Regions from separate parts of the Mesorhizobium sp. P2_C7 genome, predicted to be linked through region 2. Evidence: predicted binding sites of a transcription regulator. Region 2 holds the regulator's gene; each other region holds the start of a gene.
The links. Region 2 encodes PhoB, which activates phosphate uptake and scavenging genes when phosphate is short. Its sites were predicted from a motif close to TGTCATNNANCTGTCAT; they were not measured.

Region 1 (5,895 bases), on a different contig from region 2:
ACAAATATTACGCCATCGCCGTGAAAGGCCATGACGAGCAGGCCGGCAAGGACCCCGCCTACAAGACGATGATCGAAGACGGTATCGCCGACCTCGACAAGAAGTCGGGGGATGGAGGCTACCGGGGCCTTGGCTGGGAGGAGCAGCGCGTCTCGGTGCTGAAGCAGATCGAGGCGACGCCGTTCTTCCAGGCCATCCGTGGCGGCCTCGTCGTCAGCCTCTACAACCAGAAAGAGGTCTGGCCGATCTTCGGCTACGAGGGCGAGTCCTTTTCCAAGGGCGGCTACATCGCGCGCGGTTTCAACGACATCGAGTGGCTCTGAGCCCCGTCGTTTTGAACCCGCAAACAGAAATCATGGGAGGAAACCATGGCAACAGCTTTTGACCTGAACAACGACGGCGTGGTCGTCATCATCGGCTCGGGCGCCGGCGGCGGTACGCTCGGCAACGAACTTGCCCAGAAGGGCGTCGACGTCGTCATCCTGGAGGCCGGCGCGCGCCACGAATATGAGGAGTTTGTCAACGACGAGTGGGATTCGTTCACCCAACTCGCCTGGAAGGACAAGCGCACCACCTCCGGCGACTGGCGTGTGGCCAAGGATTTTCCGAACCTGCCGGCCTGGATCGTCAAGTCGGTTGGCGGTTCGACGACCCACTGGGCCGGAGCGTCGCTGCGTTTCCAGGAGCACGAGTTCAAGACGCTGTCGACCTACGGCAAAGTGGAAGGTGCCACCCTGCTCGACTGGCCGATCACGTTGGCAGAGCTGGAGCCCTACTATGCCAAGGCTGAAGCCAAGATGGGCGTCACCGGGACCAATGACTGGCCGAGACTGCCGGGTAACAACAATTTCAAGGTGTTGAAGGCTGGCGCCGACAAGCTTGGCTACAAGGAATGCCACACCGGCAACATGGCCATCAACTCGGTCGAGCGCGACGACCGCTTGTCCTGCCAGCAAACCGGATTTTGCTTCCAGGGCTGCAAATGGGGCGCCAAATGGTCGACGCTCTACACCGAGATCCCCAAGGGCGAGGCAACAGGCCATCTCGAGGTCAGGCCGAACGCCATGGCGATCAAGATCAACCATGACGCCTCGGGCAAGGTGACCGGCGTGGTCTACGCCGACAAGGATGGCAAGCTGCAAGAGCAGAAAGCCCGTATCGTCGCAGTCGCCGGCAACTCAATCGAAAGCCCGCGGCTGCTGCTCAATTCGTCGTCGGGCAAATTCCCCGACGGCCTTGCCAACTCATCGGGGCAGGTGGGCAAGAACTACATGCGCCACACCACGGGCTCGGTCTATGCCATCTTCGACAAACCGGTGCACATGTATCGCGGCACCACCATGGCCGGCATCATCCGCGACGAGGCGCGCCATGATCCGTCACGCGGCTTCGTCGGCGGCTACGAGTTCGAGACGCTGTCGCTCGGCCTGCCGTTCATGGCGGCCTTCCTCGATCCAGGGGCCTGGGGCCGCTCGTTCACCACGGCGCTCGACCACTACGACCACATGGCCGGGCTGTGGATCGTCGGCGAAGACATGCCGCGCGGGGAGAACCGCATCACGCTGCATGCCGACATGAAGGACGAGCACGGCATGCCGATAGCCGACGTGCATTTCGACGATCACCCGAACGATACCGCGATGCGCAACCATGCCTACAAGCAGGCCTCGGCGCTTTACGCGGCGGTCGGCGCCACGCGCACCTTCCCGACGCCGCCCTATCCGTCGACCCACAATCTCGGCACCAACCGGATGAGCGAGAAGGCGGCCGACGGCGTCGTCAACAAGCATGGCCAGACGCACGACATCAAGAACCTGTTCGTGTCGGACGGCAGCCAGTTCACGACGGGTGCCGCCGAAAACCCGACCTTGACGATCGTGTCGCTGGCGATCCGCCAGGCCGATTACATCGCTGCGCAGATGTCGGCCAAGACGATCTGAGCTGGCAAGACATCGCCCCGTTACCGGGGCGGTGCCAACTTCAGTGTCCTCCCGGGCCGCAAGGCGGAACGCACAACGCGCGTTCCGCCTTTTTGTGTGACCAGACTGATTAGGCGCCGACCGGCTGCCCGTCCTTGCGGCGGATGGCGACCACGGACGGGCGGGGCAACTGGCCGTCCTTGAAGTCGGGCCACAGTGTCTGCACCTTGTCGAGCGTCTCGGCGTCCTCGGCCGGGTGCTGGACCGACAGGAACAAGGTCGTGCCGTCGGGGGTGAAGCAAGGGCCGGTCGCCTCCGCGCCATGCGGGCAAGTGAACAGCAGCTTCGGCAGGCCACGCGCCGGGCCTTCGGTGTCGACGCCGTAGACGCCGTCCGGCAGGTCGAAATCATTGGCACCGTCGGTCGCCACCCAGAGCCGGCCGGCCGGATCGAAGGTGATGTTGTCGGGGCAGACGAACCAGCCATTGACCGATGTGTCCGGATGGAAGGTGGCGCCGACCGCGGCGTCCTTCGGGTTGCCGCACAGCACGAACAGATCCCAGGCATATTTGTCGGCGGTATGGTCGGCGTCCACGCCGCGGCCGCCTGGCGGGATCAGTTCGACGATGTGGCCCCAGAGGTTTTCCGGACGCGTGTTGGCCGGATTGACCTTCGACTGGTCGCGCTTCTTGTTCTTGGTCATCACCGCATAGACGCGGCCGGTCACCGGATTGGTCTCAATGTCCTCGGGGCGGTCCATCGGCGTGGCACCCAGCGCGTCCGCCGCCAACCGTGTTTTCAACAGCACCTCGGCCTGATCGGCAAAGCCGTTTTCAGCCGTAAGCTTGCCTTGGCCGTGAATCAGCGGCAGCCAGGTCATGGAGCCGTCGGCGTCGTAGCGCGCGACCGAAAGCACGCCATCGTCCAGCAGGTCGTTGCCGGAGGCCGGTTTGGCCGGATCGTAAGCCTTGTTCGAGACGAAGCGGTACATGTATTCGAAATAATCGTCGTCGCCCATGTAGACGACGACGCGGCCGTCCTTGTTGAGGACGACGGTGGACGCCTCATGCGACATGCGGCCAAGCGCGGTGCGCTTCACCGGCTTGGACTGGGGATCATAGGGATCGATCTCAACCACCCAATCGAAACGGTTGGCCTCGTTCGGCTCCTTGTCGATTTTGAAGCGGTCGTGGAAGCGGCCGCGGCCATAGACGTCGGAACCGTCGAAGCCATAACGATCGAGGATGTCCGCGGTCGGCGCCTTCTTCGGATCGCCGCCGAACAGGTCGGAAACACCTTCCTCGCAGGTCAGCACGGTGCCCCACGGGGTGAAGCCGCCGCTGCAATTGTAGCTGGTGCCGAGCACTTTCGTGCCGGTGGCATCGGCCGAGGTCTGCATCAAGGCGTGGCCCGCAACCGGGCCGGAGACGGTCATTTCGGTGTTGACGGTGATGCGGCGGTTGAGCGGGCTGTCCTCGACCAGCGACCACTTGCCATCCTTCAACAGCACTTCGACGATTGAGTGACCCATGGCGGCCATGCCGAGATCGACCTGTTCCTTGTTCATCGTCTTGCCGGCGTCATCCTCGGTCATGCCGGGAAACATGACATTGGGCGAGATGTATTCGTTGTTGACGCAGAGCAGGCCGTGGTCGGAATTGACCGTGCCTTTCGGCAGCGGCAGGAAGGCGATGTAGTCACAGTTGTAACCAAAGCGCTTCTCTTGCTCGTCGGCAGCGACTTTGTTGCCGTCGAAATCCGGCAGACCCGCGACGAGCGGGTCGCCCCAGCGTGCCACGATCGTGGTCTCATAGCCCTCTGCGGCGGCGTGGGTCTTGTCGTAGACGCGCTTCAACTCGGGAAAGCCAAGTGTGGAAAGCGCCGCGGCATGTGTTTCTCCGGCAAACAACGAACCGACGAAGCTGCCGCCGGCGATCAAAGCACCAGATGCGAGGCTGCCTTTCAGGAGAGTACGGCGCGAGACGCGCTCGGCGATGACGTCGCGAATGACAGGGGAGGATGAAGACGGGGAATTGGCCATTGTGTCTGCCTCTCAAGGTGGATGGTGACGGCGCACCGCTGCCTATCCAGTTTCGGCAACATCCAGATGACATGAGACACAAGGCAGGTCCGCCGAGGCGGCGGCGATTACCAGGGAATAATCTACTGACCGCTTCCTTTGGTGCAGGTCGAGGCGGTGAAGGCGCCGTCGGGCTGCCTCATAATGATGTCGAAGGAGGGCGCACTTTGGCCGTCGAGCGTGGCCTGGGTCAGCGACAGCGAGTTGCCGCCAGCCGTATAGCCGCCGAGCGGTCCCAGCCAGGAGATCACGCCGTTTGCATCCATCTGGTAATTGTAGCCCTGCTGGGCGGTCCCGAAGGTGACCGGGCCGCTGTAGACGTTGCCCTTGATGGTGATGTCGCCGAGGTCCAGGAACATGCCAAGCAGGTACACTTCGCAGTGGTAGATGCCGTCGGGCATCTTGCCGTCGCTGAAGTCGGCTCGGGCAGTGCCGGTCGCTGCCGCCAGAAGCAATATGCCGATAAAAATGCGTGAAATGCCGGATGCCATGACGTCGCTCGTTTGATGGGGCGAGCTTGCCCTATTTCTGCGCCGAGCCGCAACATCCGCCGGCGAAGTCCAAAAACTAGGCACATTGCCAATTTGGGCGAAAATTAGGCAGACACCTTGTGCGCTGCGCAAATTTCTCTCAATCAATTTTTAACCGATCCTCTTTGTTTTCATAAAACTAATATACCAAGCACCTGATAATGTTGAACTATCACCTATTGTTCGGCATCTCCTGAGCGATTGGCACGGGGGTTGCATTGCATTGTTGCGGTGCAATCAACCAGCCTGGGAGTGTTAGGCATGAGGGGTAATTTCTCGACAATAACAAAAATGTTTTCGGCGAGCGTCGTTGCCGCCGGCCTGTTGATGTCCATGCCTGCCAGGGCGGCCGACGACACGATCAAGGTCGGCATTCTCCATTCGCTGTCGGGGACCATGGCGATTTCGGAGACGACGCTGAAGGACGCCATGCTGATGCTTATCGACGAGCAGAACGCCAAAGGTGGCCTGCTTGGCAAGAAGCTCGAAGCCGTGGTCGTCGATCCGGCTTCCAATTGGCCGCTGTTCGCCGAAAAGGCGCGCGAGCTGATCTCCAAGGACAAGGTCGCCGCGGTGTTCGGCTGCTGGACCTCGGTGTCGCGCAAATCGGTGCTGCCGGTGTTCAGCGAGCTCGACAACATCCTGTTCTATCCCGTCCAGTATGAGGGCGAGGAGAGCGAGCGCAACGTGTTCTACACAGGTGCGGCGCCGAACCAGCAGGCCATTCCGGCTGTCGACTATCTGATGAGCGAGGATGGCGGTTCGGTGAAGCGCTGGGTGCTTGAAGGCACCGACTACGTTTATCCGCGCACCACCAACAAGATCCTTGAGGCCTATCTGAAGGCCAAGGGCGTCGCGGCGGAAGACATCATGGTCAACTACACGCCGTTCGGCTTCTCCGACTGGCAGACCGAAGTTTCCGCAATCAAGAAATTCGGTTCGGCCGGCAAGAAGACCGCCGTCGTCTCGACGGTCAATGGCGACGCCAACGTGCCGTTCTACAAGGAGCTCGGCAACCAGGGCATCAAGGCCGAGGATATTCCGGTCATGGCCTTCTCGGTCGGCGAAGAAGAGCTTGCCGGTCTCGACACGGCGCCGCTGGTCGGCCATCTCGCCGCCTGGAACTACTTTGAAAGCGTCGATACGCCCGAGAACAAGAAATTCATCGCCGACTGGCACAAGTTCATCAAGAACGACAAGCGCACCACCAACGACCCGATGGAAGCCCATTATATCGGCTTCAACATGTGGGTGAAGGCGGTCGAGAAGGCCGGCACCACCGATCCGGACAAGGTCATTGACGCCATGATCGGCGTTTCGGTGCCCAACCTGACCGGCGGCTATTCGACGATGATGCCGAACCACC
Region 2 (5,895 bases):
CAGCCATCCGTATAGGCTTCGCCGACATTCTTGATCTTGCCGCTGTCGATGGCTGCCTTGAGCACTTCCATGGAGCCGGCGAACAGGAAATCGGCATTCGGATCGGCGCCCGAGCCCTTGATGAAGACGTAGTTGCCTTCCGGCTTGACCTTGAACACTTCGCGGGCCTGCATGCGGCCGACTTCCTTGTTGTCGAAGGTTAGGTAGAACACGTTCTTGTTCTCGATCAGCCGGTCATAGCCGACGACCGGAATGCCTTCGTCCAATGCCTTCTGCACCGCCGGGCCGATGGCCGAGGCATCCTGCGCCAGGATGATCAGCGCGTTGGCGCCCTGCGAAATCAGGCTCTCGACGTCGGTGAGCTGCTTGCCCGGATTGGACTGTGCATCAGCGGAAATGTATTTGTCACCAGCCGCCTCGATGGCCTTCTTCATCGCCGCTTCGTCGGTCTTCCAGCGCTCTTCCTGGAAGTTGGACCACGAAACGCCGATGACCTTGTCCTTCGCCTGCGCGACCGACACCAGCGTCAGCGACATGGCGACACCCGCCAGGATGGCGGCTGTGAATTTTTTCATAATATCCTCCCTGCGCCGCGTATGGCGCGACCAAACTGACCCGTAGGCCGGCACAGAGGCTCTATTTTTTCGAGCCTCGAAAAAATAGTGATCCAACGCCCGAACGCTGTCAACATCGATTCTGATGGATTTTGACGTCTCTCCGAGTTTTTTTCGAGCTCCGTAATAAATAATGACAGGATGGTGGGGTTCTGCCAGAATTTGGCGTGGCGCATGTCGCCCAAAAGTGCGCAGCGGTTTTGGGGCAACGACACGCGCAGAAACAAGTGCCTGAAGCGCGTCGCGCTTTCAGGCTTCGCTGATGGCCTTCGGGAGGCACGAAAGGCTGCAGCGACCGGGAGGATGTGAAAAAGCATGTCGGTCGGAATCCGCCACGACGATCTGCGCCGCCGCAACCGGGCGATGGTGATTGCGGCCGTGCGCCGCGCCGGACAGCCGTCCCGCACCGAGATCGCCGCGACCACGGGCCTCAGCCATTCGACCATATCGGCGATCTCCTCCGACCTCATCGGCGAAGGCATCCTGACTGAGGGCAAGCCGAGCGAGGCCGGCTCGCTCAAACGCGGCCGGCCCCAGGTCGGCCTCGGCCTCAATCCGGAAGCGGCGGCGGTGATGACCGTGGTGTTGTCACTGAACTTCCTCTCGGTCGCCGTCATCGACTATGCCGGCCAGGTGATCGCCGAGGAACAGCGCCGGCTGGACACGCTGACCATGTCGCGCGACGCGCTGGTCGGTGAATGCGTTGCCATCGTACGGCGTCGTCTCGAAGACCCCGACCTCGACGTCCGCAGTGTCGCCCGCATCGCGTTGGCGATCCAGGGCATCACCGACACGCGTGCCCGCGCCATGCTGTGGTCGCCGATCACGCCGCACACCGACATCGCCTTCGCCGACATACTCGAGGACGAGTTCGGCATCCCCGCCACCATGGAGAACGACTGCAATATGATGGCGATAGCGTTGCGCTGGCGCGACCCCGAGCGCTACCGCGACGACTTCATCGCCATCCTGTTGTCGCACGGCATCGGCATGGGCCTGGTGCTGAAGGGCGAGCTGTTCACCGGCACTCATTCCTCGGGCGGCGAGTTCGGCCATATGATCCATCGGCCGCACGGCGCGCTGTGCCGCTGCGGGCGGCGCGGCTGCGTCGAGGCCTATGCCGGCAACTACGCCATCTGGCGCAACGCAAGGCAGATGAGTGAGGACGCGGAACCGGTCGCCGATGTCAGTGATGCCGACATGCGCGCGCTGGCGACCGCGGCCCGCGAGAGGGATGGACCCGAGCGCGAGGCCTATCGCAAGGCCGGCGAGGCACTCGGCTACGGTCTCGGCAGCCTGTTCGCGCTGATCGACCCGGCGCCCGTCGCCATGGTCGGCGTCAGCGCCGCCGCCTTCGACCTGATCGAGCCGGCATTGCGCGAGGCGATTGCCCAGACCGCCGGCGGCCAGCATTCGCAATCGATTTCCTTCGACACCGAACCGAACGAACTTCCACTGATCCGCGAAGGCTGCGCCACGCGGGCATTGACCTTTGTCGACCAGGAGATTTTCGCGCCCGGCACGCAGGCGAGGTCCGGCCTCGGCGGCAAGAACGTCGCGTGAATGGCGCGCCTGGATGTGTTGAGATTCAGGTTAGGCCGAGTCGAGAATGGCGGGTTCCAAGAACCGGAGCGGAGCGGACATTTGGATCCGTGAGTGCCGGAAGCGCAGGAAACTGCCGTTCGCAGGCCGGCATCACCTGAATATCAGCATATCCCTAATCTTCCCGGATTGCGTAGCCCGCCCCACGAATGGTGCGGATGACATCGGGCATGCGGCCATTGTTGACCGCCTTGCGCAGCCGGCCGACATGCACGTCGACCGTGCGTTCGTCGATGTAGATCGTCTCGCCCCAGACATTGTCGAGCAGTTGGCTGCGCGAGAACACACGGCCGGGATGGCGCATCATGAATTCGAGCAGGCGGAATTCGGTCGGTCCGAGCCGGATCTCGCTCTTCTTGCGATAGACCCTGTGCGATTCACGATCGAGCACGATGTCGCCGACCTTGAGCACGCTGGACAGCACTTCCGGCTTGGCGCGGCGCAGCAGCGCCTTGACCCTGGCCATGAACTCCGGCGTCGAGAACGGCTTGACCAGATAATCGTCGGCGCCTGTCGAGAGGCCCCGCACACGATCGCTTTCCTCGCCACGCGCGGTCAGCATGATGATCGGCAGCCGCTCGGTCTCGGGACGCATCCTTAGCCGGCGGCAGAGTTCGATTCCGGAAACCGCCGGCACCATCCAGTCCAGCACCAGAAGGTCGGGGACGTTCTCCTGCAGGCGGATCTCGGCCTCGTCGCCGCGCGTCACCACCTCGACCTGGTAACCCTCGGACTCCAGATTGTAACGGAGCAGCACACCTAGCGGCTCCTCGTCCTCCACCACCATGATGCGTGGCGCGATCATCGACTGGTCACCCCTGCCGTCATGCCGCCGGCGCGGACATTGCCGTCTCGTCCTGCTTCGGACGATTGGCGGGCAGCTGCGTGCCGGTCAAAACATAGTACGCATTTTCCGCGATGTTGGTGACGTGATCGCCGATGCGTTCGAGGTTCTTGGCGCAGAACAAAAGATGCGTGCAGGCGGTGATGTTGCGCGGGTCTTCCATCATGTAGGTCAGGAGTTCGCGGAACACGGAGGTGTACTTGACGTCGATGCGCTCGTCGTCGGCGCGCAGCTTCGCCAGCGCCGCCGCGTCGCGCGCCGTATATTCCTCGATGACGCCCTGCACCTGGATCAGCACCAGCTGCGCCATTGCGTCGATGGAGTGCGACAGGTCGCGCGGGGTTACGCTGAGGCCGACGGTGCCGACGCGCTTGGCGATGTTCTTGGCAAGGTCGCCAATGCGCTCGAGGTCGCCGGCCATGCGGATCGAACCGACAACATGGCGCAGATCGTCGGCCATCGGCTGACGCTTAGCGATCAGTGTGATAGCGCGGTCGTCGAGCTCGCGCTGGCGCGCGTCCATGATCGCATCGTCGGAGACGACTCGCTGCGCCAGGGCGTTGTCGGAATTCAGCAGCGCCTTGGTGGCGCCGCCGACCATCGAGCCGGCGAGGTCGCCCATGTCGCGGATCAGCCTGCTGATCTGTCCGAGATCCTCGTCGAAAGAAGCGACTGTGTGTTCGCCCATGATCTTAGTCCTCGTATGCCTGAGCTCAGCCGAAGCGGCCGGTGATGTAGTCCTGCGTGCGCTTCTCGCGGGGCGACGTGAAGATCTTCTCGGTGCGGTCGAACTCGACCAGTTCGCCCAGATACATGAAGGCGGTCTGCTTCGACACGCGCGCCGCCTGCTGCATGTTGTGGGTGACGATGACGATCGTGTAGTCGGCTTGCAACTCGTCGATCAGCTCTTCGATCTTGGCGGTCGACAGCGGGTCAAGCGCCGAGGCCGGCTCGTCGAGCAGGATGACTTCCGGCTTCACCGCCACGGTGCGGGCGATGCAGAGACGCTGCTGCTGGCCGCCGGAGAGGCTGAGGCCGCTGGCGTTGAGCTTGTCCTTCACTTCGGTCCACAGTGCGGCGCGCTTCAGCGCCTGCTCGACACGGCCGTCCATCTCGGACTTGCTGATCTTCTCGTAGAGCCTGACGCCGAAGGCGATGTTTTCATAGATCGACATCGGGAACGGCGTCGGCTTCTGGAACACCATGCCGATCTTGGTCCGCAGCAGATTGAGGTCCTGCGAGCGGTCGAGAACGTTCTGGCCGTCGAGCAGCACCTGGCCCTCGGCGGTCTGCTTGGGATAGAGCTCGTAGATGCGGTTGAAGACGCGCAGCAGCGTCGACTTCCCGCAGCCCGAAGGTCCGATGAAGGCGGTGACGCTGCGCTCGGGCAGCGACAGCGTGATGTCCTTCAGCGCCTTGCTCTGGCCGTAGTAGAAGTTGAGGTTCTTGACCTCGATCTTGGCCTTGCCGGCAATTGCCTCGGCGGCGATCGTCATGTCTGGAGACAACATCTGGCTCATTTGTCCTCTCTGCGTCCGGTCAGGCTGCGAGCAAAGATGCTGAGCGCGAGAACCGTCAATGTGATGATGAGTGCACCGGTCCAGGCCAGTTGCTGCCATTCCTCGTAAGGGCTGAGAGCAAACTGGAAGATGGTCACAGGCAGGCTGGCCATCGGCGCGTTGAGATTGCTCGACCAGAACTGGTTGTTGAGCGCTGTAAAGAGCAGTGGCGCCGTCTCGCCGGAGATACGGGCGATCGACAGCAATATGCCGGTGACGATGCCGGAAAGGGCGGCGCGGTAAGCGACCGACTTGATGACCACCCAGCGCGGCGCGCCGATCGCAGTGCCGGCTTCGCGCAACGCGTTCGGCACCAGGTTGAGCATGTCCTCGGTGGTGCGCACGACGACCGGGATGACCAGGATGGCAAGCGCGACGGCGCCGGCGATCGCCGAGAAATGCCCCATCGGCCGGACCATCAGTTCGTAGACGAACAGGCCGATGATGATCGACGGCGCCGACAAAAGGATGTCGTTGATGAAGCGCACCACGGTGGTGAGCTTCGAAAAGCGTCCGTACTCGGCCATGTAGGTGCCGGCCAGCACGCCGATTGGTGTACCGACGACGACGCCGATAATGGTCATCACGATGCTGCCGTAGATGGCGTTGAGCAGGCCACCGGCATCGCCGGGCGGCGGCGTCATTTCGGTGAACACCGCAAGATTGACGCCGGACAGGCCCTTGTAGAGCAGGGCGCCGAGGATGAGCGCCAGCCAGGCAAGTCCGATGCCCGCGGCGGCGACGCACAGCGTCATCATCACGGAATTCTTCCTCTTGCGGCTCTGATGAAGCGATGTGGCTGTCGACATCGGTCAGGCTCCCGTGCGGGCGTCAATGCGCATCAGCATGTAGCGTGCGATGGCGAGGATCAGGAAGGTGATGACGAACAGGATCAGGCCGAGCGCCACCAGCGAAGAGGTGTAGAGATCGCCGACGGCTTCGGTGAATTCGTTGGCGATGGTTGCGGAGATCGTCGTTGCCGGCGCGAACAGCGAGGTGCTGATGCGATGCGCGTTGCCGATGACGAAGGTCACTGCCATGGTTTCGCCGAGCGCGCGGCCGAGGCCGAGCATGACGCCGCCCATGATGCCGATCCTTGTGTAGGGAATGACCACGCGGCGGGTCACTTCCCAGGTCGTGCAGCCGATGCCGTAGGCGGACTCTTTCAGCACCGGCGGCACCGTGTCGAAGACGTCCTTGGTGATCGAGGTGATGAAAGGCAGCACCATGATGGCAAGGATCAGCGACGACGTCAAAAGGCCGATGCCGTAGGGCG
Region 3 (5,895 bases), on a different contig from region 2:
GACCGCTATTTCCAGGCCAACATCGCCGGCCATGGCGAACTCGGCAATGCGAAGGCGATGTTGACGGTCGACAAAGGCGTCAATTTCGTGAAGACGAAGGCGGTTGCCTCAGCCGACGTCACTCTCAACTTTGCCTTCCTGTTCGGCAAGGAAAAGCACATCGAGGTCGATGCCTCCGCCGTCGAATCGAACAACCAACTCGAAGTCGTGCTGGTGCTGGACAACACCGGCTCCATGGCCGGCGCGCGCATGACGGCGTTGAGGACGGCGACCAAATCATTGCTCGACAAGCTCGAGGCGACAAAATCGCCGACGCGCCAGATTCGCGCCTCGCTGGTTCCGTTCGTCACGGCCGTCAACGTCGATGGCGATGAATTCGACCCGTCCTGGATCGACATGGACGGCAAGTCCTCCACCAACGGCGTCAATTTCCCGGTCATCGACGGCAAGCGTCCCAACCATATGGCGCTTTTCAAGCAACTCAAGCAGACCGGATGGACCGAGCCCGGATGGAACAACACCGGATGGAAGGGCTGCGTCGAGGCGCGGCCGGGCGCCTACAACATTTCCGATACCCCACCCGACCCGGACGAGCCCGACACTCTGTTTGTTCCGTATTTTGCGCCGGACGACCCCGAAGTTGCCCAGAAGCCGTCTGCCTCCTATGGCAATTCGGATAAATACTACAACAATTCCTATCTCGACGACGTCAGCGACAAGACCAAGCTCGCCAAGCAGAAGGGCAACCTTCTCGGCATCGATCTCAACGATCTGCTCGGCGATTTGTTGTCGCCCGGTACGAGCGCCAAGGAAAAGGTCGCCAAATATGTTGCGCCCGCCAAGGAGTTCATCACCGAGACGGGCACCCCCGTCACCGTTGGCCCGAACCGCGCTTGCCCCACACCCGTCGTCCCGCTGACCGACGATTTCGACAAGCTGCGCAAGGCAGCAAGCCAGATGACCGAGTGGAACGGTTCAGGCACCAATGTCTCCGAGGGCCTGTCGTGGGGCATGCGGGTGCTGTCGCCCGCCGCCCCCTATACCGATGGAGCGCCGTGGAAGACGCCCGGCGTCAGCAAGATCGTGCTGTTGCTCACCGACGGCGAGAACGTCGTCTATGGCGCCAGCGAACAGCCAACGAAGTCCGACTACACATCCTATGGCTATCTCGCAGGTGGCCGTTTCGGGTCGGACAGTCAGGCGACCGCGGCGCGCAATGTCGACGGCTGGACCAAAAGCGTTTGCACGCAGTTGAAGAACGAGGGCGTGCAAATCTACACCATGGTGCTGCAATCCGACACCGCCGCCAACCGCTCGCTTTACAGCGCGTGCGCCTCGGATCCGAGCGGCTACTATGCCGTCAACGATCCGACCAAACTGCCGGACGTATTCCAGCAGATCGCCAACAAGTTCTCGAAGCTGCAATTGACGGATTGAACGTGTGAAGGGTCGCCAGGCCCGAGCCTCACGGGATCGTTTGGCTCAACTCGTATGGGCGACGATTTTGTCGACCGTTTCGGGGAAGAAGTCCGGCGCCGCGAGGCGTTTGCCGAACATCATGTCGTACTGCAGCAGGCGGAAATCGCGGATCGTCGGATCGATTTCCTTCTGCCGTGACCAATCTGGCGTGGCTTCGCCCGTCGGCGTCAGCAACAAATTGCGGTCGACGACGCGGTAGCGTTCGCGCATCTCACCCAGGAAGCCGGTGTAGTAGGGATGGGTGATGCCGGCGGTGGTGAGGATATGATAGGGCAGGAACGCCGGGCTCACCGCGCCGAGGTTCTCGACCGGACCGGAGTGGTTCGACCAGATGATCAGCGGCGTCTGGTGATGTTCAAGTGCGGCTTGCGGCGTCGGTTCCTTGCGCGGCGCGACATTGTCTTTCAGGAACCCGGTTTCGACATAGACCGGCCCCAGCGGCGGCAGATGGTCGCCGAAGAAGGCGATCACGGTGGGACGGGAGCGTTTCTTCGCCCATTCGACAAGGCGTTCAAGGCCACGATCGGCGTCGGCTGACCCCTCGGCGTAGCTGAGCAGCGATTCGCGTGCCCATTGGCTGATCGGTGCCTGCACCGTGTGGGTTGGATTGTAATAGCGGTTCGGCTCGTAGGGGCCGTGGTTTTGCAGGCTTACCGCAAAGAAAAACACCGGCTCATCGCTGGCGTCGGCCTCGCTGATGATCTCGTCGGTCATCGCCGCATCGGACGCCAGCGGCCCGCGCTTTTGCAAGGGCGGCAGCGTCTCTTCTGATTTGAAATCGTTGAAGCCGAAATCAGCGTAGACCGCGCCACGGTTCCAGAACCAGTTGGTGCCGGGGTGGATGGCGCGCGCCCGGTAGCCCTGGCTCTTGAGGAACGTTGCGAGCGAAGGCGTCGGCGTGCGCACATATTGCTGATAGGGGATGCTGCCGGCCGGCAGGAAGGCGTTGGAAAAGCCGGTCAGCGCCTCGAACTCGATGTTGGCGGTCATGCCGCCGAATTCGGGCGAGAACATCGAGCCCGAGCGCAACGCGCGCACGTTGGGGATCGGGTCGGGCGTGATGGTGACGCCGGGCAGCTTGGTCGGATCCCAGAAGGATTCGCTCATGACGATGATGATGTCGGGTTTCTCTGCCGGCATCGAGGAAGTCACATCGGTCCTGTCGATCGCCGCGATTGCCTTGTCGGAATAGCCTGGCGGCGCCGAGACATGCGCCATCGGCACGTTGAGGGCAAAGGCCAGGGCAAAGCCGTTGGACGCATAGTTTTCCTTCTGGTCCCACATGATCGGGATGATCTGCAGCCGGTCCCTGGTCCAGGAGAAGGTGGCGTAGTCCATGATCGAAACGAAGAAGGCGAGCAGCGGAACCGCCAGCGTCAGCCGGGCAAGGCGGCCCTTGCGGCTGAGCGCCGGAACCTTGCGCCGCCATAGCCGCCAGCCATAGACGAGCAGCGACAGGCCGGCGACGATGCCGACCACCATGGCGAGCGCGGTCATCGGCCGGTCGCGCACCAGGAGCGGCAGCAGCGCGAAGATCTGGCGGGCGTAGAGGAAATCGGTGGGATAGAGCGGATCGCCGAGATAATGCGACTTCTGGTGGCCGACAAAGGCAAGTGAAAGGGTCAGCGGCGCGACGATCATCAGGCTCTGGTGGCTGCGGCCAAGCACGGCATCGAGGCCGATCAGGATCAGCGCGAACACGACGATGGTGGTCCAGCCCGGCTTGAGCGGCTGCAGGAAGAAGGCGACCGTGCCGGCAAAGTCGCCGCGCACGATCAATTCGATCGCAAACACCATGACGGCAGCGATTGCCAGGCTGACCAGCCCATAGCGCACGACCGGCCATGTCCTGCCCGGCAGATAGCCGGTGGACGGGTCGTCTTCCAGGAACTGTGGCGCGGCTTTGCCGACGCGTTTGGAACTCTTTGCCACTTTAACTTCCCCACCCAGCGACAAACTCGTCACTCGATTGTCATATAATTGTCACGCAAAGCTAGCGCCTGTGGCGGAAATAAGAAGAGCCAGCAAACGATTCGTGAGCGGTTTTCATCAGGAGTGATCGCCAAAAAGCCTTTCGGAACAGGCACTCGGCCGGCGATGGTGCCGCCGGCCAGGGTCGAACTGGGCTTGACTTGGCGGCCTGCCTTGCGTCACAGGCAAGAAAAACCCGACTATCAGGCAAGCAAAACCAGCCCTTGGGAGCCCTCATATGGCCGTTGCATTCACCTTTCCTGGACAAGGCAGCCAGGCTGTCGGCATGGGCAAGGATCTCGCCGATGCCTTTCCCGAGGCGCGCAGGGTCTTCCAGGAGGTGGACGACGCTCTTGGCGAAAACCTGTCGAAGCTGATCTGGGAAGGGCCGGAGGAGACGTTGACGCTGACCGCCAATGCCCAGCCGGCGCTGATGGCGGTGTCGCTGGCCGCGATCAGGGCGCTGGAATCGCGCGGCTTCTCGCTGAAGGACAAGGTCGCCTATGTCGCCGGCCATTCGCTGGGCGAATATTCGGCGCTCGCGGCCGCCGGCTTCGTTTCGGTTGCCGATGCCGCCAGGCTGCTGCGCATCCGGGGCAATGCCATGCAGGCGGCGGTGCCGGCCGGCGAGGGCGCCATGGCGGCTATCATCGGGTTGGAACAGGCGGATGTAGAAGCCGCCTGCGCCGAGGCTGCCCAAGGGGCTGGCTCTGTCTGCCAGGTGGCGAACGACAATGGCGGCGGCCAGCTGGTCATTTCAGGCACAAAGGGCGCAGTGGAGCTGGCGGCGAAACTTTGCACGGAAAAGGGCGCCAAGCGGGCGCTGATGCTGCAGGTTTCGGCGCCTTTCCACTCCGCGCTGATGACGCCGGCGGCCGAGATCATGCGCGAGGCGTTGGCCAGCGTGGCGAAGGCCGCCCCGGTGGTTCCCATCGTCTCCAACGTCACCGTCACCCCGACCAATGATCCGGACGAGATCGCGCGGCGTCTGGTCGAGCAGGTGGTTGCCCGCGTGCGCTGGCGCGAGACGGTGGAATGGTTCGGCGCAAACGGCATCGCCACGCTTTACGAGATCGGCGCCGGAAAGGTGCTTTCAGGCCTGGCGCGGCGCATCAACCGCGACATCGCCACCGCGTCGGTCGGCTCCGCGGCTGATGTCGAGGCGGCGCTGGCGACGCTTGCTTAATCTAGTGCCATTTGACCCTGCCCGTGCAAAGGGTGTTCTCTTCTCAATCAGGAGACAAAAATGTTCAAATTGACTGGCCGCAAGGCACTCGTCACCGGCGCATCGGGAGGCATTGGCGAGGCGATCGCCAGGGTGCTGCATGCGCAAGGCGCCATCGTCGGCCTGCATGGCACACGGGTCGAGAAACTGGAGACGCTGGCCGCCGAGCTTGGCGATCGGGTCAAGCTGTTCCCGGCCAACCTGTCGAACCGTGACGAGGTCAAGGCACTCGGCCAGAAGGCGGAGGCCGACCTCGAAGGCGTCGACATCCTGGTCAACAATGCCGGCATCACCAAGGACGGGCTGTTCGTGCGCATGTCGGACGCCGACTGGGACACCGTACTCGAGGTCAACCTGACCGCTGTCTTCAGGCTGACCCGCGAACTCACCCATCCCATGATGCGCCGCCGTCACGGCCGTATCATCAACATCACCTCGGTTGTCGGCGTCACCGGCAATCCCGGCCAGACCAACTACTGCGCCTCCAAGGCCGGCATGATCGGCTTTTCCAAATCGCTGGCGCAGGAGATCGCCACCCGCAACATCACCGTCAACTGCGTCGCCCCGGGCTTCATCGAATCGGCGATGACCGACAAGCTCAACGACAAGCAGAAGGAGGCGATCATGGCGGCGATCCCGACGCGCCGCATGGGCACCGGCGCTGAAGTCGCATCCGCCGTTGCCTATCTCGCCTCCAACGAAGCCGCCTACGTCACCGGCCAGACCATCCATGTGAATGGCGGCATGGCGATGATCTGAACGAGGTCCGGCGGAGTTGTTGCCGGCTTGTGAAAAGAGACCATTTCGGCTTGGACCTCTGCTATTTTTCGTGTAATGCGGCCCGCAACCCGGCGGTTCGGGCAAAAACCGGTCCGTGGCCGTTGCGTTTCCGGCAGGACCATCTTTCAGCTTGATTAGCGGCATTCTGCCCGCTAACGAAGACAGACAAACAAAAGACGAGGATGCCCCAAATGAGTGACACCGCAGAGCGCGTCAAAAAGATCGTCATCGAGCACCTTGGTGTCGATGCCGACAAAGTGACGGAGCAGGCGAGCTTCATCGATGATCTGGGCGCCGACAGCCTCGACACGGTCGAACTCGTCATGGCGTTCGAAGAAGAATTCGGCGTCGAGATTCCCGACGATGCGGCCGAGACCATCCTGACCGTCGGCGATGCGGTGAAGTATATCGACAAGGCATCCGCCTGACGCTTTCCGCAG

Region 1: the regulator PhoB is predicted to act here: its motif matches at 4,016-4,032, upstream of AC1D2G_RS18555 (PhoX family protein).
Region 3: the regulator PhoB is predicted to act here: its motif matches at 3,450-3,466, upstream of AC1D2G_RS28895 (LTA synthase family protein).

The regions. Positions count from the first base shown of each region.
Region 1 covers NZ_JBFUDW010000008.1:157,862-163,756, reverse strand. The annotation lists gene AC1D2G_RS18565 (gluconate 2-dehydrogenase subunit 3 family protein) at 1-323, shown strand, start outside; gene AC1D2G_RS18560 (GMC family oxidoreductase) at 369-1,940, shown strand; gene AC1D2G_RS18555 (PhoX family protein) at 2,050-3,960, opposite strand; gene AC1D2G_RS18550 (hypothetical protein) at 4,083-4,490, opposite strand; gene urtA (urea ABC transporter substrate-binding protein) at 4,791-5,895, shown strand, end outside.
Region 2 covers NZ_JBFUDW010000013.1:112,910-118,804, reverse strand. The annotation lists gene xylF (D-xylose ABC transporter substrate-binding protein) at 1-575, opposite strand, end outside; gene AC1D2G_RS24915 (ROK family protein) at 930-2,177, shown strand; gene phoB (phosphate regulon transcriptional regulator PhoB) at 2,332-3,021, opposite strand; gene phoU (phosphate signaling complex protein PhoU) at 3,041-3,748, opposite strand; gene pstB (phosphate ABC transporter ATP-binding protein PstB) at 3,774-4,580, opposite strand; gene pstA (phosphate ABC transporter permease PstA) at 4,577-5,428, opposite strand; gene pstC (phosphate ABC transporter permease subunit PstC) at 5,432-5,895, opposite strand, start outside.
Region 3 covers NZ_JBFUDW010000017.1:91,920-97,814, reverse strand. The annotation lists gene AC1D2G_RS28900 (pilus assembly protein TadG-related protein) at 1-1,437, shown strand, start outside; gene AC1D2G_RS28895 (LTA synthase family protein) at 1,483-3,435, opposite strand; gene fabD (ACP S-malonyltransferase) at 3,689-4,636, shown strand; gene fabG (3-oxoacyl-[acyl-carrier-protein] reductase) at 4,697-5,434, shown strand; gene AC1D2G_RS28880 (acyl carrier protein) at 5,647-5,883, shown strand.